3 regions of the Streptomyces vastus genome follow, and region 2 is predicted to be linked to each of the others. Evidence: riboswitches for the same ligand, from Rfam matches in the RefSeq annotation. Region 2 holds a riboswitch; each other region holds the start of a gene.
The links. A riboswitch is a leader RNA that binds a small molecule or an ion and turns the genes downstream of it on or off. The one in region 2 is predicted to bind cyclic di-AMP.
Positions count from the first base shown of each region.

Region 1: linked by a shared signal. The riboswitch ahead of ABD357_RS19350 (LysM peptidoglycan-binding domain-containing protein) and the one ahead of ABD357_RS38715 (M23 family metallopeptidase) in region 2 are both predicted to bind cyclic di-AMP.
Region 3: linked by a shared signal. The riboswitch ahead of ABD357_RS26095 (M23 family metallopeptidase) and the one ahead of ABD357_RS38715 (M23 family metallopeptidase) in region 2 are both predicted to bind cyclic di-AMP.

Region 1 is NZ_BAAASJ010000036.1:225,194-232,510, forward strand. It holds gene ABD357_RS19325 (hypothetical protein) at 113-868, shown strand; gene ABD357_RS19330 (CU044_5270 family protein) at 1,104-2,162, opposite strand; gene ABD357_RS19335 (RNA polymerase sigma factor) at 2,159-2,797, opposite strand; gene ABD357_RS19340 (hypothetical protein) at 2,884-3,318, opposite strand; gene ABD357_RS19345 (peptidase inhibitor family I36 protein) at 3,413-4,099, opposite strand; gene ABD357_RS19350 (LysM peptidoglycan-binding domain-containing protein) at 5,087-5,824, opposite strand; cyclic di-AMP (ydaO/yuaA leader) riboswitch at 5,829-5,979, opposite strand; gene ABD357_RS19355 (hypothetical protein) at 6,609-7,295, opposite strand.
Region 2 is NZ_BAAASJ010000118.1:250,990-258,306, forward strand. It holds gene ABD357_RS38690 (aspartate aminotransferase family protein) at 1-1,029, shown strand, start outside; gene ABD357_RS38695 (helix-turn-helix domain-containing protein) at 1,119-1,745, shown strand; gene ABD357_RS38700 (DUF6126 family protein) at 1,742-1,867, shown strand; gene ABD357_RS38705 (tyrosine-protein phosphatase) at 1,920-2,717, opposite strand; gene ABD357_RS38710 (alpha-galactosidase) at 2,909-5,008, shown strand; cyclic di-AMP (ydaO/yuaA leader) riboswitch at 5,310-5,473, shown strand; gene ABD357_RS38715 (M23 family metallopeptidase) at 5,476-6,384, shown strand; gene ABD357_RS38720 (DUF6250 domain-containing protein) at 6,616-7,317, shown strand, end outside.
Region 3 is NZ_BAAASJ010000067.1:14,784-22,100, forward strand. It holds gene ABD357_RS26080 (DNA gyrase/topoisomerase IV subunit A) at 1-1,507, opposite strand, end outside; gene ABD357_RS26085 (M16 family metallopeptidase) at 1,744-3,069, shown strand; gene ABD357_RS26090 (M16 family metallopeptidase) at 3,066-4,457, shown strand; cyclic di-AMP (ydaO/yuaA leader) riboswitch at 4,674-4,831, shown strand; gene ABD357_RS26095 (M23 family metallopeptidase) at 4,845-5,633, shown strand; gene ABD357_RS26100 (GntR family transcriptional regulator) at 5,863-6,558, shown strand; gene ABD357_RS26105 (HPr family phosphocarrier protein) at 6,774-7,055, opposite strand; gene ABD357_RS26110 (bifunctional acetate--CoA ligase family protein/GNAT family N-acetyltransferase) at 7,226-7,317, shown strand, end outside.

The DNA.
Region 1 (7,317 bases), on a different contig from region 2:
GGCACCCCACGAAGCGCCAAGGATCCCGTACGGCTACCGTCCTTACCTCCCCCACACCTCCCCACCCTCTCCATCTCTCTCCATCTCGAGAAACCGAGGAGCCCGTCCCCCCATGAAGCGAACCGCCCTGGCTGCCTCCGCGCTCTCCGTCGCCGTACTCACCGGCCTGACCGGCTGCGGCAGCGATGACTCCGATACCGACGCTGCCGCTGCCGCTGCCGCTGCCGACGAGCCAAAGGCCTCGGCCTCTGCTTCCCAGGCGAAGGGGCCGAGCCCGGCCGAGCGGCTGGCCAAGCTCATGGTCACCCAGGCCGAGGTGGGCGGCGGCTACAAGGTGGAGAAGTCAACCCTGGACGCCGAGTACACCTTCGCCAAGTCCCAGGACGAGGTCACCCTGGACAAAGCGGTCTGCGCCCCACTGGCGTACGTGATGAACCAGCTCCCGCTGGGCGAACCGCAGGCTTTCCTCACCCATCACGCGTCGACAAACACCCTCACCAAGGGGTCCAACTACATAACGCTCAACGCCTACGAGGAGGAGGGCAAGGCGCAGTCCGCCATGGCCGGCCTCTCCAAGGCGGTGGACTCCTGCGGCGCCGGCTTCACGGCCAAGGCGAACGGCAACAGCGGCAAGCAGGACACCGTCACCGCGGAGAAGACCGATGCGGCAGGTGACGAATCCCTCGCCTTCAAGTCCACGATGGCGTTCAAGGGGGTCACGCACACGGTGCACGGCGCGGCCGTACGCAGCGCCGACATCGTCGCCGTCTACTACTCGGTGAACGGCGGGGCCATCTTCAAGGGCTACCCCAGCGACGCGAAGATCCCGGCAGCGGTCCTGAAGGCGCAGAACGCAAAGCTCAGTTGATCCACACTGTCCCGACACCTGGGAGCCGACGAGGAGAGTCAGGGAGGCCAGCCGTCCGCGGCTGCGGGGACGCCGTGCTGGAGTAGGCCGACGGGGGGTGCCATGTCCGCCGTCGGGTCGGTCGGCGGTTCGTCGTCGTCCGGCCTGGGCCGGGACGCGGCCGACGATCGGATGTCAGCCGCGTCGAAGGCCCGTTGACGCGTCGGCCGGGTTCGCGTTCCTCGTCGCGGTGAGGTCAGGCGTGGCGCTCGGAGGCCTCCGCGGGCGTCCGCCCGGGCTTGTCGACGATGCCCGTGGCGGTGATGGCGACGGATTCGACCGCGGTACCGGCCTTGCCCCAGTCGCTGTCCTCGACGAGGACGGTGCGCGTGCCCAGCAGACGCAGGGTGCCCTTGTCGAAGATCCATTCGTTGCGTTCGCCGTCATGGGTACGGGTGACCGCGACCCCGTGGCGGCCTGCGGCGTCGACAGCGTCGGGGCGGGTGGTGACACCCGGGATACGGGCGGCGGCCCGGTACAGCGCGGCGCTGCTGGCGGGCGGGGCCGCCGAGTAGCGGAGCATGTCACCGATGGCGACGAAGGCCGCTTGGTCCGCGCCGAGGGTGGAATCGGTGCCCGACCCATGGTTGAGATCGGCGTCCTCGTAGATCTCCTTCAGCAGCGCCGTTGGGTCCGTGGGCAGGCCTTCCAGCAGTCGATAGGTCGGTGAGTTCGGCGTTCCGCCTCCCGGGGCGTCCAGCCAGAATTCCTCACCGTCCTGCTGCTGCAGCGTGCGGCCGGTGCCATCCACGGAGGTCCACTCTTCCCTGGCTTCGTCGGTCCGCTCCGTCGCGCCGGTCTCCCCGTTCAGGGCCGTCGCGAAGCCGACGATCTTGACATAGGTGTACTGGTTGTCGCGGACCTGGGTGCCGGGCTGTTCGTTGGCGGTCAGCGCGATGCGGTTCAGCAGCTCGACCGCGGCGGGCGAGGCCACAGGCTGTGTCGCCACGCTGCCGGGACCGGCGGTGTCCCGTCCGCCGGTGAGCGCGTCGATTCCGCCGAGAGCGACCGAGAGAGCCAGTGCGCACGCGGCAGCGGTGGGGGCCAGGACGAACACCAGGCGTTTGCGGGAACGACGCGCCGCCCCCGCGGCGGACGGCGCGTCGAAGTCGATCTCGTTCATGACGTGTCCCTTGAGCAGGCGGTGCCGGTCGGGAGTCAGTCCGGATGTGTCCGCGGCCGGCAGCAGCCGGGCCAGTTCCTCACGCTCGGCCCGCTCGTGTCGCTCGGGCTGCTGCTGGGAGACGGCGTTCATCGGTTCCTCTCCTGTGGTGACCGGGCCGCAGGAGTGCGGCTGCCTGATGTGTGTCCGCTGCCCGCAAGGGGTTCCATCGGCCTCGGGCCGCCGCGCAGTTCGTCGTGGGCGAGTTCACGCAGCCGCGCGCGGGCGCGCGACAGCCGGGACCGGACGGTGCCCACCGGGATCCCGAGAACCTCGGCGGCCTCCGCGTAGCTCAGATCCGACCACACGCACAGGGTGAACACCTCACGGTCGGCCCGCCGCAACCTGCGCAGCGCGCGTGCCGCCGCTTGAAGCTGTTCGGTATCGGCGAGCCGGCCCACCACCTCGTCCGCGAAGTCGGGCACGGGCGGCCGGGGCGGCATTCGTGACATCGCCGCCCGGTGTCGGCGGGCCGCCCGCGTGGTGTTGCGCAGCACGTTGTTCGCGATGCCCAGCAGCCACGCCCGGACGCTCAGCACCTCGGCACGCAGCTTCTCCCTCAGCCGCCAGGCCTCCAGGAACGTCAAGGACACGACGTCCTCGGCCACGGCCCAGTTTCCTGTCACCCGAAGGGCATGCGCATACACGACTCCCGCGTGTTCGTCGAAGATCTCATCGAACGCCGCCCGGCTACCGGACCGCACCCGCTCACTCGGCGATGTCTCCACGAAACGAAGTGTCCGCAACCCGTCACCGGTTCCCTGTGACGCGTGACACACCTGCCCAGCTCACCATGCGTCGGTCCCCGAAGGGGTCAGAACTGTTGGTTGGTGACCATCGCGTTGCCGAACACGTCGTAGACGGACACATATCCCTGATCCGAATCCTTCCACCCGCTGAATGCCTTGACGATGGCGTCAACTGCGGCTTGCGGATCCTTCACTTCGGTTTTCCCACCGTTGATGTCGGTGGAGATGTAGGCGTTTCCGGTGTGCTCGTTCCATTCGCCGATGATGCGGTCGACGCGCAGTACCGCGGCCTTCTGCTGCGTTGTTCCGTGCTCCTTCACCCAGGAGCGGAAGTCCTCGGCCTGCTTCTTCGACTGCTTCTTGTCCGTGTCCGTCGGCAGGGTTTCGGCTACGCCGACCTTGTCGGCCTTCGCGGTGTCCTCGGCGGTGCAGGCGGTGGCCCCGCCGAACAGGGCGGCACAGAGCGCGAGAACGGCAGCAGTGTGGGGGGTGGGCTTCACTCAACGTCTCCGTCGCGTTACGTGGGCCGGATGGGGGGCGACACCATACCGGCGCCCCCACGAGGGAGGCACCGGTAGAGGTCAGGCCCCAGGATCAGAACTTGATGGCGTCGGCCTTGTCGTTCCAACTGCCGCCATAGGTGTAGTCGATGTTGGCGAAGTTGGAGTAGAGGCTGTATCCCGCTCCCAGGAACAGGTGCGGGTCGGGCAGGCCCGAACGGAAGTCGTAGAGCTCAACTCCGCGCTGCGGACGGTTTATGAACGCAGAGGAAGCCTTGTCCCGGAACGACGGGGAGTACTGGTTGAGGTGGCGCGTTTTGGCCTCGGAATACGTCGGCCACTGCAGCCGCCGGCCCGAGTAATTGGAGTTCTGCCAGAGGCACACCCAGTTACTCGGGCAATCGCGGTAGGCTCGGTCCGTGAGCGCCCGCTTGGCTCCCGCCCGGCCCTCCGCGGTCGGCGCGTTGGCGCTGAGGTAGGTGTTGGCCTCGCGGTCGTTGTCGAAGCACTGCATCGTGCCGTCCTCCGACACCTCGACGCAGATCTGCGCGCCCTCCCAGTCGGACGCGGGGTCGATTCTCTCGCCCTTGTAGTACATATCCACCGTGTCGGCGGCGTCGGCCTGCGCGTGGACCTGAGCCTCCTCCTCGGGCGTGAGGACGTCGGTCACGACTCCGGGAACCGTGGTGGGGTCGTCCGCGGCGAACGACGGTGCGGCGGCGACGCCGCCGAGTACCAGCGAGGCAACGGCCGCGGTAGCGGCCATGGTGCGTAGACGCATGGATGTCTCCCTGTGCGAACAGTGATGTGGACAGCGCGCGGCCATGACGGAACCGCGCATACCGGCGGTCGATCGCGCCGGATGGCGGATGGAAGGTGACTCCTACCGGTGCTGGGCGTCGCGAACGGCCGGCATCTCGCACTTGGCGGCAACGCAGCGTGAAACGCACATAATTCAGACCCCCGTTTTCCATCCCCCGTTGCCCCCGCGCACCCATGGTCAGGGCGGCGCGTCATGTGGGTCGGTGATCTCCTCCGACCGGGCAGAGCCATCTTGATCCGATCGGGCGTTCGGATCAAGCGATTTCTCGCCAACTGCCAAACCCACTAAGGGACGTCGGATCGTCGGCTTCTGCGCCCGACCTCCCCGCCTCCGGATGAGTCATCGCTTCCCGTGGTGCCGGATCAGCCACGTGTTGGGGCGCACCGTCTGTGCCACGTCCCCTCCGGGCCCGGCGTCACGGCCTGTCACAAGCCCTTCAGGGGCGTGGATTCCAAAATTCCGCACACACGCGCATTCCGGCCGGCTTGCTGTTACGGCGAGGGGGATGGGCGCTTCGAGCCCGGATGATCGGGCCGACCGTGATCGGTGGCAGGTGATCGTCCGTCAGCGCTCGATCTCGGCGTTCGTCAGCACGAGGAAAGCCCGCAGGAGCGCGGTCGCATGAGGGCGGTCGCGTGTCGGGCGTTCATGCGAACCTTGAGGGGATCCGCCAGTTCATCAGGTCGGCGAAGCCGTGCTCGTTGGCCGCACGCTCGCGGCTGACCAGCTTGTTCGCCTGCTTCTGAGCTTCGGTCAACGGGTGGCCCCGGCCGCCTTGCGGCCGGTGACGGTCACGGGTCGTCGAGGTCGTCGTCCAAGCCGACGAAGCCGAGGCCCTCAGAATGCATTTCCCACCGATGGGCCCCAACGGCCCCGCCCAGGTGGATGGACCCATGGACGGGGCACTTGTGGCCATGGCCGTGTCGCAGGCCGAGCCAGGCCCGATCAGTAAGGGCCGTTGACGTTGTCGATCGAGCCGTATCTGTCGGCGGCGTAGTTGCAGGCCGCCGCGATGTTCGCGACCGGGTCGAAGGGGTCCATCGACGTACCGGGCACGTGGTAGGCCTGGAAGGTCGGATCGATGGTCTGCAGGAGGCCCTTGGACGGGGTCCCGGCCGCGGCGTTGGAGTCCCAGTTGTTGATGGCCTGCGGGTTCCCCGACGACTCGCGCATGACGTTGCGGTGGATGCCGTCGTACGAGCCCGGAATCCCATGCTGGGCCATGATGTCCAGCGCCTCCTTGATCCAGCCGTCGAGGTCGTTCGTGTACGTCTTCGCGGCGGCGGGGGTGGCAGCAGCGGGCGCCGCGGACTTGGCAGCCGCCGGGCTCGCGGCCGACTTCTTCGTACCGACCGTCAGCGTGAGGCCCGGCTTGATCAGCGAGGGGTTGTCACCGATGACCGCACGGTTGGCCTTGTAGAGCTTCTGCCAACCGCCGCTCGTGGTGCGCTTCTTCGCAATCCTGATCAGGGTGTCACCCTTGACCACCTTGTGCGTGACGAGCTCGACCTGCGGAACCGCGGCTTGCGCAACCTGTGCGACCTGCGCCGCCGGCTGGGCGGCGTGAGCGCCGGTCACCCCCACGAACGGGAGCGCGAGCGCGGCCCCGCCCGTTCCTACGGGGACGACGACGCGGGCGATGCGGCGGGCTTTCGGACGGCGGTGCTTACCTCGTGCGGGCATGGCGAATTCCTCTCCGGCGCCTGCGAGGTGAGCTGTCGGGTTCGGGCGGGAGATGCCCGGCCGCACGATGAGCGCGACTTCACCCCAAGCCGTTCCGGTGCCCGGATCGGCGACTTACCTGGGTCCCCCGCTCCTGCCGTCAGCGCGTGGATGAATGGGGTTCCGAGGCGGCGGCAGGATTCGGCGTTCCGCCCGGATCGACGAGAACGTATGCGAGAGCACACACCCGAAACAAGCCCCGAAATCCCGGTCCGCCCCTTATGAACTCGTCGAAACGAGGGGGAAATCGCCCGATTATTCCGGAACGCAACCTTCAACTTACGTACCGCAAAGCGGAAGTTGCCGAGGCGCCACCTCAACACCCAATCCACCCGAACGTGACCCAATTCACGCGATCAAGCACCACTAAGCCTGAATAAAGCGGCAATGTAGGCAACTCGGGCATTACATTCTGCGGGGTTGTCCCACGTTGAGCTTGAAGTGGAGGCCGGAGCACCGGCGTCCGGGAAGCAGGCTGCCGCATAAGGTCGAATATCGGACGAAGCTCGCCTCTGGCCGCGTATACGCACGTGGTGCATGTCGACTACCCACCGGCACGTAGATCTACAAACGTTACAGATCGCCCATAATGTGTAACATTCGTAGCTGATACACCAATTTCACCTTGCCCAACCGTGCCGCCGCAGCGGCACGGTCGACGACCCTGAAGGTGGGCTGTCCATGCGACTCCGGACGCCCCCCTGCCCCGTTGCCCGGCACAGTCGACCGAGACCTCGCCCGGACGTCACAAACGCCGGACCTTGCGCAGTTCCCTCGCCACCAGGTCGCCGTCGGAACGTCGCCGCTGCCCGGCATAGAAGAGGGATGAGCCGGTCACGAGGAAGAGCCCCGCCGTGATCTGAAGCGTGAGGGGATCGACGCTGCGGTCCCCGGGCAGAGCCTCCGCCCATGGATCGAGCACACCAAGCGGATCCTTGAACAGGACGATGAGCTGCCCCGGCTTGAACTGGCCGTGGCAGTTCTGCTGTTCGGACAGATCCTTTACGGCCCCGGTCGTGTCCACGACTCGGCACACGGACAGCGTGGTGCTCCTCTTCACACCCCTGCGCTCCCCGGTGTCGGCCACCGCAGCGTGGACCCGCTCGCCGACCTGCTTCATATAGAGCTCGTACATCCCGGGCCCGGCGAACAGCGGCAACGCAATCGCGGAGAAACCCGCGAGCGTCGCGGCGCCTGCCCGATGCCAACTGTTGCCGGCGACAATCGCAGCGGCAGCCGCAGCACCGAGCAGGATGACAACTCCGATCCACAACCCGCCGTATGGAAACCGGGTGAGAAATCCGGCAGCAACGCCCACGACCGGGATGAGAACGGCCCACTTGAGGCTGTTGAGCGTACGGCGCGGCGCCGGGACCGGGGCTTCAGCAGCAGATTCGGCCTGCGCGCCCGCCGAACCCCCATGCGTACTCACGTCACTTGACTCCCCCGCGTAC
Region 2 (7,317 bases):
TTCTTCGGCAACAGCGGTACGGAAGCGGTCGAGACGGCGCTGAAGTTCGCCCGGTACGCGACCGGGAAACCGCGCGTTCTCTACTGCGCGCACGCCTTCCACGGGCTGACCACCGGCTCGCTGTCCGTGAACGGCGAGTCCGGGTTCCGAGACGGCTTCGCACCGCTGCTGCCCGACACCGCGGTGCCGCTCGGCGACCTGGACGCACTGGAAAGGGAGTTGAGGAAGGGCGACGTCGCCGGGCTGATCGTCGAGCCGATCCAGGGCAAGGGCGTGCACGAGCCGCCGCCCGGATACCTGCGCGCCGCCCAGGACCTGCTGCACCGGCACAAGGCGCTGCTCATCGCGGACGAGGTGCAGACGGGCCTCGGACGGACCGGGGACTTCTATGCCTACCAGCATGAAAGCGGCGTCGAGCCCGACCTGGTGTGTGTGGCGAAGGCACTGTCCGGCGGCTATGTGCCCGTGGGCGCGACCCTCGGCAGGGACTGGATCTTCAAGAAGGTCTACTCGTCGATGGACCGCGTCCTCGTGCACTCCGCGAGCTTCGGCGCCAACGCACAGGCCATGGCGGCCGGCCTCGCCGTGCTCTCCGTGATGGAGAACGAGCAGATCGTCGCGAACGCCCGTGCCATGGGAGAGGAGTTGAAGTCCCGGCTCGCGGCGCTCGTGGACAAGTACGAGCTGCTCAGTGAGGTACGCGGCCGGGGGCTGATGATCGGCATCGAGTTCGGCAGGCCCAAGTCGCTGAAGCTGCGGAGCCGTTGGACCATGCTGCAGGCGGCACGCAAGGGGCTGTTCGCGCAGATGGTGGTCGTACCGCTGCTCCAGCGGCATCGGATCCTCACGCAGGTCTCGGGCGATCACCTGGAGGTGATAAAGCTGATTCCGCCACTGATCATCGGCGAGCGGGACGTGGACCGTTTCGTGGACGCCTTCACCGACGTGATGGACGACGCGCACAACGGCGGCGGGCTGATGTGGGACTTCGGCAAGACACTCGTGAAGCAGGCGGTAGCCAACAGGTAGGGGTGTCACACCGCCTCCGGTGCAGTCTGAGTCTTTGCCTCTAAGGCAAGAAGTTTGCCCGTGAGGCAAAGCTCCGGCTGAATGGAGACATGAGCCCCACCGAGCCGGGGGCGGCCGAAGAGCCGTCCGCCGAGTTGCCCGCCGTCGCGCCGCAACTGCGTGACCTGCGGCGCCGCGCCTCACTCACCCTGGAGGCCGCGGCCCGCGCCGTCGGACTGTCGCCCGCCCATCTCTCCCGTCTGGAGACCGGGCGGCGCCAGCCTTCGCTGCCGATGCTGCTCGCGCTCGCCCGTACGTACGGTACGACGGTCTCGGAGCTGCTCGGCGAGACGGTCCCCGAACGGGACGCGGTCGTCCGCGCCGCCGACATGGAGCCCACGCAGGCGGGCGGCTGGACGTACTGGCAGGCCGGCGCGGCAGGGCGCGGCATGCAGTCCCTTCGCGTACACGTCCCGTACGGAGCGCAGGGCGACATCGTGCGCGTCCACCCCGGCGAGGAGTGGCTGTACGTCCTCAAGGGACGGCTGCGTCTGCGGCTGGGAGACACCGCGCATGCGCTCGCGCCCGGAGACAGCGCGCACTTCGACTCGCTGACCCCGCACCGGATCGCCGCCGCGGACCGGGACGGTGCCGAACTGCTCTTCGTACACACCCTGCTGCAGAGCCCCACGGCCGCGCTGTGCCTCGGCCCGACGACCCCAGGAGCGACCTCATGAGGGACATGGAAGAGAAGTTCCCCCGTGGTCTGTGGGTGCGGCTCATCATCTACGTGGCCGTCGGGCACCTCTTCGCCGCCTTCATCTACCTGCTTTTCACGCTCGGCGCGCAGAACCAGTAGGCAGACCAGGAGGCATCGGGGCAGCGGACGGACGGGCAGGTGGCTTGGCGGGTCAGTCGAGGAAACGCTCCCGCAGCCGCTCCCGCGTCTTCGGGGTCACCCGAAGGCCTTCTTCCAGGTAGGTTTCGACGTCACCCCAGGTCTCCTCGATCGTGTCGAACGCCGCCGCGAGGTACTCGGCGCGTGCGTCGAAGAGCGGGCTGAGCAGCTCCATCACCTCAGGGGAGTACGCCGAGGACGCGGAGCCGCTGCGGCGCACCTTGTAACGGCGGTGGGGGGCGTTCGACTTCAGGTAGTCCGCGACGATGGCCTCGCGCTCGACGCCGAGGGTGAGGAGCGTGATCGCTACGGACAGGCCCGCGCGGTCCTTGCCCGCCGCGCAGTGCATCAGCGCGGGCACGCTGTCCTCGGCCATCGCGTGCAGCACCCGCGAGTGCTCGGGAGTGCGCTCCTTGATGATCGAGCGGTAGGACCTGATCATCCGGTTTGCCGCCTTGCCGTCCGCGAGGATCATGCGCAGTTGGTCCAGGTCGCCGTCGCGGACCATTGTCCAGAACTCGGCGCCGTGTGCCGGATCGGTCAGCGGCAGGTTCACATTCCGCACGCCCGGCAGCTCGATGTCCGGACCTTCCAGCTTCTTGTCCGCCTCGTTGCGGAAGTCGAAGATCGTGTGCAGGCCCAGCGAGGCGAGGAACGCGGCGTCCTCCTCGGTCGCGTGCGCAAGATGGCCGCTGCGGAAGAGCAGTCCGGGCGCCACGCGTCGGCCGTCCTCGGTCGGCAGGCCGCCCACATCGCGGAAGTTGCGCACTCCGGTCAGCTCGGGCTCGGTCGACGGGACCTGCTGCGTCACGGGGGCTCCTCCCAGTCGGCGGCCGACGCTGTTGTCGGCAGGGCGCCTCTCGACGATACGACATGCATTCGTGGGCCAATCAGTTGTCCACAGGCGGTGCCGGTGCCACGTCCACAGGCGGTGCCGGCGCGGTGCGGACGCCTGCGATGATGTTGTGCTTGAGCGAGCTTGTTCGGATCTGTGAGGACTTGATGGTGGAGATCGGCAAAGACGGTCGTACGTGGCTGCTTTCGGGGCCCACAAGCAGTTATGCCCTGCGGCTCACGGACCAGGACGAGCTGCTGCATCTGCACTGGGGGCCGCGCATCGCGCTTGCGGACGCCGAGGCACTGGCCGCCCGTCCCGGGCCTGACTACCGGGGCTTCGAGTCCCAGCTCGACGGGCACGAGGAGTACCCGGTCGAGGGCGGCCCTCGTTTCGTACGGCCTGCGCTGTCCGTGCGCACGGACGAGCGACGCGGCACGGAGTGGTGCTTCGAGGCATACGAAGTGGATGAATCCGATGAATCGGATGGGGTCGAGCTGCGGCTGCGGTTCTCCGACTCCGGGCTCGGCATCACGCTGCACTACCGGATGCATCCCGGCTCCGACGTCGTCGAGCGCTGGGTGACCCTCGCCAACGAAGGGCCCACCCTGGAGGTCCTGCGCGCCGACTCCGCGACCTGGACGCTGCCGGAGCGCGAGGGCTGGCGTCTGTCCCAGACGCACGGGCGCTGGGCGGCCGAGTCTCAGCTCGTACGAACGGACCTCACCTACGGTGAGCAGGTCATCGGCAGCCGGCGCGGGCACACGGGGCATCAGCATCTGCCGTGGGTCGCACTGGACGTCGGGGGTGCGGCGACCGAGGAGCACGGCGAGGTGTACGGGTGCGCGCTCGCCTGGTCCGGTTCGTGGCGGATCGCTGTGGCCCAACTCCCGGACGCGCGCGTGCAGATCACCGGCGGCGCCGGGTATGACGACTCCGGCCTGGTGCGGCTGGAGCCGGGGGAGAGCTTTGTCACGCCGGTCTTCGCGGGCCTGTGGAGCGATGGCGGCTTCGGCGGGGCGAGCCGGGCCTGGCACGCGTACCAGCGGACGTATGTGATCCCGGACGCGGACCAGGACAGACCCGTGCTCTACAACTCCTGGGAGGCCACGGAGTTCGACATCTCCGAGGAGCAGCAGCGGGCGCTCGCCCGGCGGGCCGCGGCGATGGGCGTGGAACTCTTCGTGGTCGACGACGGCTGGTTCGGGAAGCGGACCAGCGACCGGGCCGGGCTTGGGGACTGGACGCCCAACCCCGACCGCTTCCCGGCCGGGCTCAAGCCGCTGGCGGACGAAGTGCACGCCCTCGGCATGCAGTTCGGGATCTGGGTCGAGCCGGAAATGGTCAATGCGGATAGTGAGTTGTATCAGACGCATCCTGCCTGGATTCAGTATCAACCAGGACGAAAGAAGACAGAGCTCCGCAATCAGCTCGTACTGAACCTCGCGCGCGAAGACGTCCAGGAGTATCTGTGGGAGCAGCTTCACGGCCTGCTCTCCAGTGCCCCGATCGACTATGTGAAGTGGGACTTCAACCGCTGCTTCACGGACGCCGGCTGGCCCGGTGAGGCGTATCCGCAGCGGCTGTGGGTCGACCATGTGCACGCCCTGTACGGCCTGTTGGACCGGCTGCGGGCCGCGCACCCCGGTGTCGCCTTCGAGTCCTGCTCCGGCGGTGGCGGCCGGATCGATCTCGGCGTCATGGCGCGTACGGACCAGGTGTGGACCTCGGACAACACCGATCCGCTCGACCGGCTCGCCATCCAGCACGGCTTCAGCCAGATCCACCCGGCGCGGGCCATGGCCGCCTGGGTCACCGACAGCCCGAACAATCAGCTCAACGGACGCGTGAGTTCGCTGCGTTTCCGCTTTGTGAGCTCCATGGCCGGAGTGCTCGGGGTCGGTGGCGACCTGGCCGAGTGGAGTGACGAGGAACTCGCCGAGGCGCGGGACTGGGTGGCCCTCTACAAGGAGATCCGGCCCGTCGTGCAGCGGGGCGACCTCTACCGGCTGCGGGCGCCGGAGGGCGGGCTGAGTGCCGTGCAGTACGTCCACGAGGACCAGGCCGTGGTCCTTGCCTGGCTCCAGGCTCAGCATTACGGCGAACCCGTGGCGCCCGTACGGCTGCGGGGACTCGACCCGGCGGCGGTGTACGAATGCCTCGAAACGGGCGAAGTGTGCAGAGGTGCGGTGTTGTTGCATCACGGGCTGAGGACCGGCTTGCGCGGCGACCTTGATGCGGCAGTTTTCCGCCTGCGTCGCATCTGAGAGTTGTGTCCGTATTAGAGCGCCTTCATTCCAACTCGCTCTGGAATAGTTACTCCTGAATCCGTGATGCGTGAGCAGCGTCATATTCGTGACAGTCCGCTGTCGCCATGTTCACGTAATTCAAGCGTGTTTACAGGGGATTTCGAGAAGGCGGGAGACCGGTGATTCACGGAGTGTGACGGCGATTTCGGTCAAGGATCAAGAGAATGGGGCACATAGGGAACCCAAAGCTTGTCCCTGTCCGTCTTAGTCGCTTACGTTCACCACCAATCCGGGCGGACGCCTAATCCTGCCGCCGCCCGTAATCCGCACACCGATCCGTACACGGCAGGAGCGGGGGACCCACAGGTACAACGCCTGTTCCGGTCTCCGGAACAGGCTTGGGGTAAAGCTGCGCGAAAGCGTGGCCGGGCATCTCCAGCTCGCACCCGACAGCTCACCTCGTAGGCGCCGGAGAGGAATTCGCCATGCCCGCGAAGGGTAAGCACCGCCGCCCGAAGTCCGCGCGTTTCACCCGCTCGATAGCCGTTGCCTCGACCGGTGGCGCCGCTCTCGCGCTGCCTTTGCTGGGAGCGGCCGGCGCACAGGCCGCTACTCCGCAGAACGCGCCCGCGTCTGTTTCCAATAAGGCCGAATCCGTTTCCCAGAAGGCTGTTGAGTCCGCTCCGGTCGCCGCGCAGAAGAAGGCCGCGACCAGGACGTACGAAGTGAAGGCGGGCGATTCTCTCTCGAAGATCGCCGGCGAACAGAATGTCAGCGGTGGCTGGAAGAAGCTCTACCAGGACAACCGTCAGGTCGTCGGAAGTGACCCGGGGCTCATTCACCCGGGCCAGAAGCTGACCATCGGCAAGAGGGCCGCCGCGCCTTCCGGCGCCAACGAGGTCAAGGCCCCCAAGGCGGCCGAGGCGCCCCAGGTATCCGCGAAGAAGGCTGCGCCTGCCAAGGCGGCCGAGGCGCCCAGCAGTTCGAGCGGCTTCACCATGCCGGTCGAGGGTGCGACCGTCAGCACCCCGTACCGGATGTCGGGTGGCATGTGGTCCAGCGGCTACCACACCGGTGTCGACTTCGCCGCCGCGACCGGCACTTCGCTCAAGGCCGTGGGTGCGGGCACGGTCGTCTCCGCAGGCTGGGGCGGCGCGTACGGCAACCAGGTCGTCATCAAGCTCAGTGACGGCCACTATGCCCAGTACGCCCACCTTTCGTCCCTTTCCGTCTCGCAGGGGCAGTCTGTGACCGCGGGTCAGCAGGTCGGCCTCTCCGGCGCGACCGGCAACGTCACCGGTCCGCATCTGCACTTCGAAATCCGCACCACGCCGGACTACGGATCGGACGTGGACCCGCTGGCGTTCCTGCGCTCGCACGGCGTCTCCGTCTGACGTCACCAGCGCACTGCGCGGGCGGATCGCGTCTCCTCTCGCGCCGAAGGCCGGACCCCTGATCCCCGGGTCCGGCCTTCGGCTTGTTCCGGGGTCGACAGGGAGGACGGCTGGCGGTCAGGATCTGAGAGAGCAAGCGCTTTCTGCCTGTCTGTCAGATCAGTACAGGCGTCAGATCAGCACAACATGAGATCGGCACGACCCGTCGTACGCCAGCCAAGGAGACGCTTCATGACGACCCGCAGAGCCTTCGGAGCCCTGGCCGCCGGTGCCGCCCTCGCGGCCCTGGGCTCCGCGCACACTGCGAGCGCGTCGGCGCGCCTCCGTCGAGGACGGCTCATCGCCCGCGACGGCTTCCGGCACGGACTGGGGCAGTGGGCAACGGAGTTGCAGGACGGCGGCAGTGTCACCGCGTCCCGTGGGGTCATGGAGATCGATGTGCCCGGCGGCGCCACGGTCTGGTTCAAGCGGAAGCTCGTGGGACCGTACGTCATCGAGTACACGGCCACACCGGTCTCCGCGGGCGGTGTCAACGACCGGGTGTCGGACCTCAACAACTTCTGGAACGCCGTCGACGTCCGCTCCCCGGACGACCTCTTCGCCACCGAACGCGGCGGCGCCCTCGACGAGTACGACTACCTCAAGACGTACTACTCGGGCTACGGTGCGAACTACAACACGACCACGCGGCTGCGCCGTTACGTGGGCCAGGCCGACGTCCGGCCGCTGATCCACGACTACACCGAGCCCCTGCTCGTGGCGAACCGCCCCCACCGCGTCCGGATCGTCTCGCACGGCGCGATCGTCCAGTGGTGGAACAACGGGCGGCTCGTCTTCGACTACGCCGACCCGGAGCCGTACACGAGCGGGCACTTCGCGTTCCGGACCGTGTGGAGCCATTTCCGGATCGCGGACTTCCGGGTGTGGGAGCTC
Region 3 (7,317 bases), on a different contig from region 2:
CGGAGGACTCGAGCAGCACCGTACGCCGCGGGGTGCCGAACTTCTTGGCCACCGAGGCCAGTTCGCCCGACACCAGCTTGCGCAGCTCGGCGTCCGACTCCAGGATGCGGGTCAGCTCCTCGATCTCGCTCTTGAGCCGGTCGCGCTCCGACTCCAGCTCGATGCGGTCGAACCTGGTGAGCCGGCGCAGCGGGGTGTCCAGAATGTACTGCGTCTGGACCTCGCTCAGCGAGAAGTGCTCGATCAGGCGCTCCTTGGCCTGTGCGGAGTTGTCGCTGGAGCGGATGATGCGGATGACTTCGTCGATGTCCAGGAGGGCGACCAGCAGACCCTCGACCAGATGCAGCCGGTCGCGCTTCTTGCCGCGGCGGAATTCCGACCTCCGCCGCACCACCTCGAAGCGGTGGTCGAGGTAGACCTCCAGGAGCTCCTTGAGGCCCAGCGTGAGGGGCTGGCCGTCCACCAGCGCGACGTTGTTGATGCCGAAGGACTCCTCCATGGGCGTCAGCTTGTAGAGCTGCTCCAGGACGGCCTCCGGCACGAAGCCGTTCTTGATCTCGATGACCAGGCGCAGGCCGTGCGCGCGGTCGGTGAGGTCCTTGACGTCGGCGATGCCCTGCAGCTTCTTGGCGCCGACCAGGTCCTTGATCTTGGCGATCACCTTCTCCGGGCCCACGGTGAAGGGGAGCTCCGTGACGACGATGCCCTTCCTGCGCGCCGTCACGTTCTCCACCGACACCGTCGCGCGGATCTTGAAGCTGCCGCGGCCCGACTCGTACGCGTCCCTGATCCCGGAGAGGCCGACGATCTTTCCGCCCGTGGGCAGGTCGGGCCCCGGGATGTGCTTCATGAGCGTCTCGAGATCGGCACCCGGGTACCGGATCAGATGCCGGGCGGCGGCGATCACCTCGCCGAGGTTGTGCGGCGGCATGTTCGTGGCCATACCGACCGCGATGCCCGAGGCGCCGTTCACCAGCAGGTTCGGATACGCGGCCGGGAGGACGCCGGGCTCCTGCTCCTGGCCGTCGTAGTTCGGGGCGAAGTCGACCGTGTTCTCGTCGATCGACTCCGTCATCAGGGAGGTCGCGTCGGCCATCCGGCACTCGGTGTACCGCATGGCGGCCGGCGGGTCGTCGTTGCCCAGCGAGCCGAAGTTGCCGTGGCCGTCCACCAGGGGCAGACGCATCGAGAAGGGCTGAGCCAGGCGCACCAGGGCGTCGTAGATCGACGCGTCGCCGTGGGGGTGCAACTTACCCATGACCTCGCCGACGACGCGGGCGCACTTCACATAGCCGCGGTCGGGGCGCAGTCCCATCTCGTTCATCTGGTAGACGATGCGGCGGTGCACGGGCTTGAGACCGTCACGGGCGTCCGGCAGGGCCCTGGAGTAGATCACCGAGTACGCGTACTCGAGGAAGGAGCCCTGCATCTCGTCGACGACGTCGATGTCGAGGATGCGCTCCTCGAAGTCGTCTGGCGGCGGGGTCTTCGTGCTGCGGCGGGCCATCGCTGCTGCGACTCCTTCACACTGTCTGCCGGGGCATGAACGGGTTCTGACGAGCTCCATTGTGGACCGCCCCACTGACAACCCGGACCACGCCCCATGCACAGGGGTCCGGGCGGGCACCGGCCCGCTCGCTCTCGGCGTAGCCGTTCCGGGAACTTCGGCAGCTGTCAGCGCGCTTGCATACAGTGGCATGACTAGCAGGAATTCAGCAGTTTTCCGCGATCGAAGGGACGTACATGCCCATGGGTCACACGGCCACCGTCGAGGCCGGCTCCGGCGGGCTGACAGCGACCGAGCACCGCCTGGCCAACGGCCTGCGCGTGGTGCTCTCCGAAGATCATCTGACCCCGGTCGCGGCGGTGTGCCTCTGGTACGACGTCGGCTCGCGCCATGAGGTCAAGGGGCGTACCGGACTTGCCCACCTCTTCGAGCATCTGATGTTCCAGGGATCGGGCCAGGTGAAGGGCAACGGCCACTTCGAACTGGTGCAGGGCGCGGGCGGTTCGCTCAACGGCACGACCAGTTTCGAGCGCACCAACTACTTCGAGACCATGCCCGCCCACCAGCTGGAGCTCGCCCTCTGGCTGGAGGCCGACCGCATGGGCTCGCTGCTCGCCGCGCTCGACGACGAGTCGATGGAGAACCAGAGGGACGTCGTCAAGAACGAGCGCCGCCAGCGCTACGACAACGTCCCCTACGGCACCGCTTTCGAGAAGCTGACCGCCCTCGCGTACCCGGAGGGCCACCCGTACCACCACACCCCGATCGGGTCGATGGCCGACCTGGACGCGGCGACCCTGGAGGACGCGCGCGCGTTCTTCCGCACCTACTACGCGCCCAACAACGCCGTCCTGTCGATCGTCGGCGACATCGACCCGGAGTCGACGCTCGCCTGGGTCGAGAAGTACTTCGGCTCCATCCCGGGGCACGACGGCAAGCCCGCCCCGCGTGACGGCTCCCTGCCGGACACTATCGGCGAGCAGCTGCGCGAGGTCGTCGAGGAGGAGGTCCCGGCGCGCGCGCTGATGGCCGCCTACCGGCTCCCGGAGGACGGCACACGCGCGTGCGACGCGGCCGACCTCGCCCTGACCGTCCTCGGCGGCGGCGAGTCCTCCCGCCTCTACAACCGCCTCGTGCGCCGGGACCGTACGGCTGTGGCGGCCGGTTTCGGTCTGCTGCGCCTGGCCGGAGCGCCCTCCCTGGGCTGGCTCGATGTGAAGACTTCCGGCGATGTCGAGGTCCCCGTCATCGAGGCGGCCGTCGACGAGGAGCTCGCCCGGTTCGCCGAGGAGGGCCCCACGGCCGAGGAAATGGAGCGCGCCCAGGCTCAGTTGGAACGCGAGTGGCTGGACCGGCTCGGTACGGTCGCCGGCCGCGCCGACGAACTGTGCCGCTACGCCGTCCTGTTCGACGACCCGCAGCTCGCCCTGACCGCCGTACAGCGCGTGCTCGACGTCACGGCCGACGAGGTCCAGGAGGCCGCCAAGTCCCGCCTGCGCCCCGACAACCGCGCGGTGCTCGTGTACGAGCCGATCGCCACCGACGAGGAGAGCGCCCAGTGACCGAGGCCACCGTGACCATGGACTTCCACCCCCAGCCCCAGGCCGGCGAGGCCAAGCCCTGGGCCTTCCCGGCGCCCGAGCGCGGGGTGCTGGGCAACGGCCTGACGCTGCTGCGCTGTCACCGCCCCGGCCAGCAGGTCGTCGCCGTGGAAGTGCTCCTGAACGCACCGCTGGAGGCCGAGCCGAAGGGCCTGGACGGTGTCGCCACGATCATGGCGCGTGCCTTCTCCGAAGGCACCGACAAGCACTCCGCCGAGGAGTTCGCCGCCGAGCTGGAGCGCTGCGGCGCCACGCTGGACGCGCACGCCGACCACCCGGGCGTACGCCTGAGCCTCGAAGTCCCCGTGTCGCGGCTCCAGAAGGCGCTCGGCCTGCTCGCCGACGCCCTCAGGGCGCCCGCCTTCGAGGACAGCGAGGTCGAACGCCTCGTCCGCAACCGGCTCGACGAGATTCCGCATGAGACCGCCAACCCGGCCCGCCGCGCCGCCAAGGAGCTCTCCAAGCAGCTCTTCCCGGCGACCTCACGCATGTCGCGCCCGCGCCAGGGCACCGAGGAGACGGTCGCGAGCATCGACTCGGCGGCCGTACGCGCCTTCTACGAGAAGCATGTACGCCCCGCCACCACCACCGCGGTCGTCGTCGGCGACCTCACCGGTGTCGACCTCGACGCGCTGCTCGGCGAGACGCTCGGCGCCTGGACCGGCTCGCCGGCCGAGGCGCGTCCCGTGCCTCCGGTGACCGCCGACGACACCGGCCGTGTGGTCATCGTCGACCGTCCCGGAGCCGTCCAGACACAGCTGCTCATCGGCCGCGTCGGCGCCGACCGGCACGACCGTGTGTGGCCCGCCCAGGTGCTCGGCACGTACTGCCTCGGAGGCACCCTCACCTCGCGTCTTGACCGTGTCCTGCGCGAGGAAAAGGGCTACACCTACGGTGTGCGGGCGTTCGGCCAGGTGCTGCGCTCCGCTCCGGACGGCACGGGCGCCGCGATGCTCGCCATCAGTGGCTCGGTGGACACGCCGAACACCGGCCCGGCGCTCGACGACCTCTGGAAGGTGCTGCGTACGCTCGCGGCCGAGGGCCTGACGGACGCCGAGCGCGACATCGCCGTACAGAACCTGGTGGGCGTGGCGCCGCTCAAGTACGAGACCGCGGCCGCCGTCGCCGGCACGCTCGCCGACCAGGTGGAGCAGCACCTGCCGGACGACTTCCAGGCGACGCTGTACCGCCAACTCGCCGCGACGGGCACTGTGGAGGCCACCGCGGCCGCCGTGAGCGCCTTCCCGGTGGACCGTCTGGTGACCGTCCTCGTCGGGGACGCCGCCCAGATCGAGGAGCCCGTCAAGGCCCTCGGAATCGGTGAAGTGAGCGTGGTCCCGGCCGAGTAGAGCACCGCCGCACATCCCTGGGGACCCTGGAGGCTGATGAGCCTCCAGGGTCCCGCTTTGTCCAAATTGATTGGATTGATTGAGAGTTGGTATGGAGGTTGTGTGTCTGCCCTGTGGCGTGCGCTACAAAAGCCGTCATCCGTTTGTTGTTTGAGAGATGGCCCGCTTAGCGTCGGTCCGGCTGTTCGTCAGGCAGTGCGCCGCATCCGCGGCACCGGACAGTCATCGCCGAGTCCCCGTACGGCGCGAGCCAGGGGAGCCGGGGACCCATCGCAGTCCCTGGGGTGAATCGGGCGCCCTCCTGGAGGGAGCCCGTAGGAGACCTTCCTGCTCCGAACCCGTCAGCTAACCCGGTAGGCGAGAAGGAAGGAAAGGACCAGCCACTTCATGGCGTTCACCCGCGCCACCGGGAAGCACCGTCGCCCGAGCCGTACGAAGCGCACGTCCTCGAGGACCGTGGGCGTTGCGACGCTCGCCACCACCGGTGTCATCGGCACCCTGGCCGCCCCGGCGTTCGCCGGCCCCTCCTCGGTCAAGCAGACAGGGCTGACCCAGGCCGTCACCATGGGCGACTCGGTCGCCGACCAGATCGACGCCCAGGCGCACGCCCAGCGGCAGGCCGCCGAGGAGGCCGCCGCCCGCGAGGCGGCCGAGGAGGCCGCCCAGAAGCGGGCCGCGGAGCAGAAGGCCCGTGCCGAGGCGAAGGCCAAGGCCGAGCGTGAGGCCAAGGAGCGCGCCGCCCGCGAGGCCGAGCGCAAGCGCCTGCTCAACTCCTTCGTCTCGCCGATCAGCGACTCGTACGTCTCCACCGGCTACAAGGCCGGCGGCTCCGTCTGGTCCTCCGGCAGCCACACCGGCATCGACTTCCACGCCGCAAGCGGCACCACCGTCCGCGCCGTGGGTGCCGGCACCGTCGTAGAGGCCGGCTTCGAGGGCTCGTACGGCAACCAGGTCGTCATCAAGATGAACGACGGCACGTACACGCAGTACGCCCACATGTCGTCCCTCTCCGTCTCCGTCGGCCAGAGCGTCACCCCGGGCCAGCAGATAGGCCTCTCCGGGGCGACCGGCAACGTCACCGGAGCACACCTCCACTTCGAGGCACGTACGTCCCAGGAGTACGGCTCGGACATGGACCCCCTCGCCTACCTCAGGTCGCACGGCGTGAACGTCTGACTGCGCTGACGGCGCAGAAGCATCACCGCACCCCTCCTGAAAGCCCCGGCTCACCGAGCCGGGGCTTTCAGGCATGCCGACGGGACGACTGCCTGTTCTGCGCGACTATGTGTCCAAAAAAACTCCATGGATTCCGGCCCGCCATCGGAATTTCCGGCTCTCTGCAATAGAGTCACCGAACGAGCGTCAATCGACCGCGTTTCGCGGGGATTAAGGCGGAGGTCCGGTCATGCGTATTCCCGCGCACTCGGTATGCACGGCGATCCGTGACGACATCGTCGCGGGTGTCTACGAACGCGGCAGCCGGCTCACCGAGGAACTGCTCGCGCGTCGCTACGGCGTCTCGCGGGTCCCCGTGCGGGAGGCGCTGCGCACGCTGGAGGCGGAGGGCTTCGTCGTCACCCGCCGCCACGCGGGCGCGTGCGTCGCGGAACCCACCGAGCAGGAGGCCGCCGACCTCCTGGAGATGCGCATGCTCCTGGAGCCGCTGGGCGCCGCGCGCGCCGCGCAGCGGCGGACGGAGGCGCACCTCAAGGTGCTGCGAGGCCTCGTCAGGCTGGGCCAGGAGCGGGCCAGGAGGGGCCAGGGCGAGGATCTGCGCTCGCTGGGCGGCTGGTTCCACGAGACGCTCGCGCAGGCCTCCGGCAGCCCCGCGCTGACCTCGATGCTCACCCAGCTGCGGCACAAGATCGCCTGGATGTACTCGGTTGAGGCGCCGGCCCACCCCGCCGAGTCCTGGTCGGAGCACGGCGGCATCGTGGACGCCGTCGCGCGCGGCGACAGCGAGCGGGCCCGGGCCATCACGGCTCTGCACACCGAGCGGGCGACGGCCGCACATCGGCTGCGCTTTCCCGAGCGCGCTGATCGCGTGGAGCGTGTGAGGACTTCGCAACACCCCGTAAACACGGCGAGCCTGCGGCATTAACAGTGGCGCCGTATACAAAGGGGGAGTAATTCGCGGGGGATTATTTTCGCTGCCCGCATCCTGGAATTGCAAAGGGCCCGCCCGATATTTCGGGCGAGCCCTTCAGGTATGTGTGCGGGATGGTGTCTTTTGATGCGACGACCACCGCAACCATCAATTGAGGAACCCAGGCCGCGCGCAACCATCTCCGCGAGAGCGGCGCCGGTTCAGGTGCACTAAACAGTCTCGGGCAGTTCCTCGAGCCCTTCCGCGACCAGCTTGGCCAGGCGGTCGAGCGCGGCGTCCGCGCCCTCGGCGTCGGAGGCCAGGACGATCTCCTCGCCGCCCTTGGCGCCCAGGCCGAGCACCGCGAGCATGGAGGCGGCGTTGACGGGGTTGCCGTCCGCCTTGGAGATCGTCACAGGGACGCCGGCGGCCGTGGCCGCACGGACGAAGATGGAGGCGGGGCGGGCGTGGAGGCCCTCGGCCCAGCCGACGTTGACGCGGCGCTCAGCCATGTGATGCTGCCCTTCAGGTGTTCTCAGGTTGTCTAGACCACTATTCCATACGTGAAGCGTCCCCGAGCGGGCGATGAGCCCGGCAGAGGCCAGGAGCCCGTGCGGGGGCCCGAGTCGGGACCCGGACTCGCCTCGCGCCATTGTCGGACACGAGCCGTACTCTGGGGCCCATGCAGACCTCGTCGGACCGGCACGAGTATCCCGCCCACTGGGAGGCCGACGTCGTGCTGCGCGACGGCGGCACCGCGCGCATCCGGCCGAT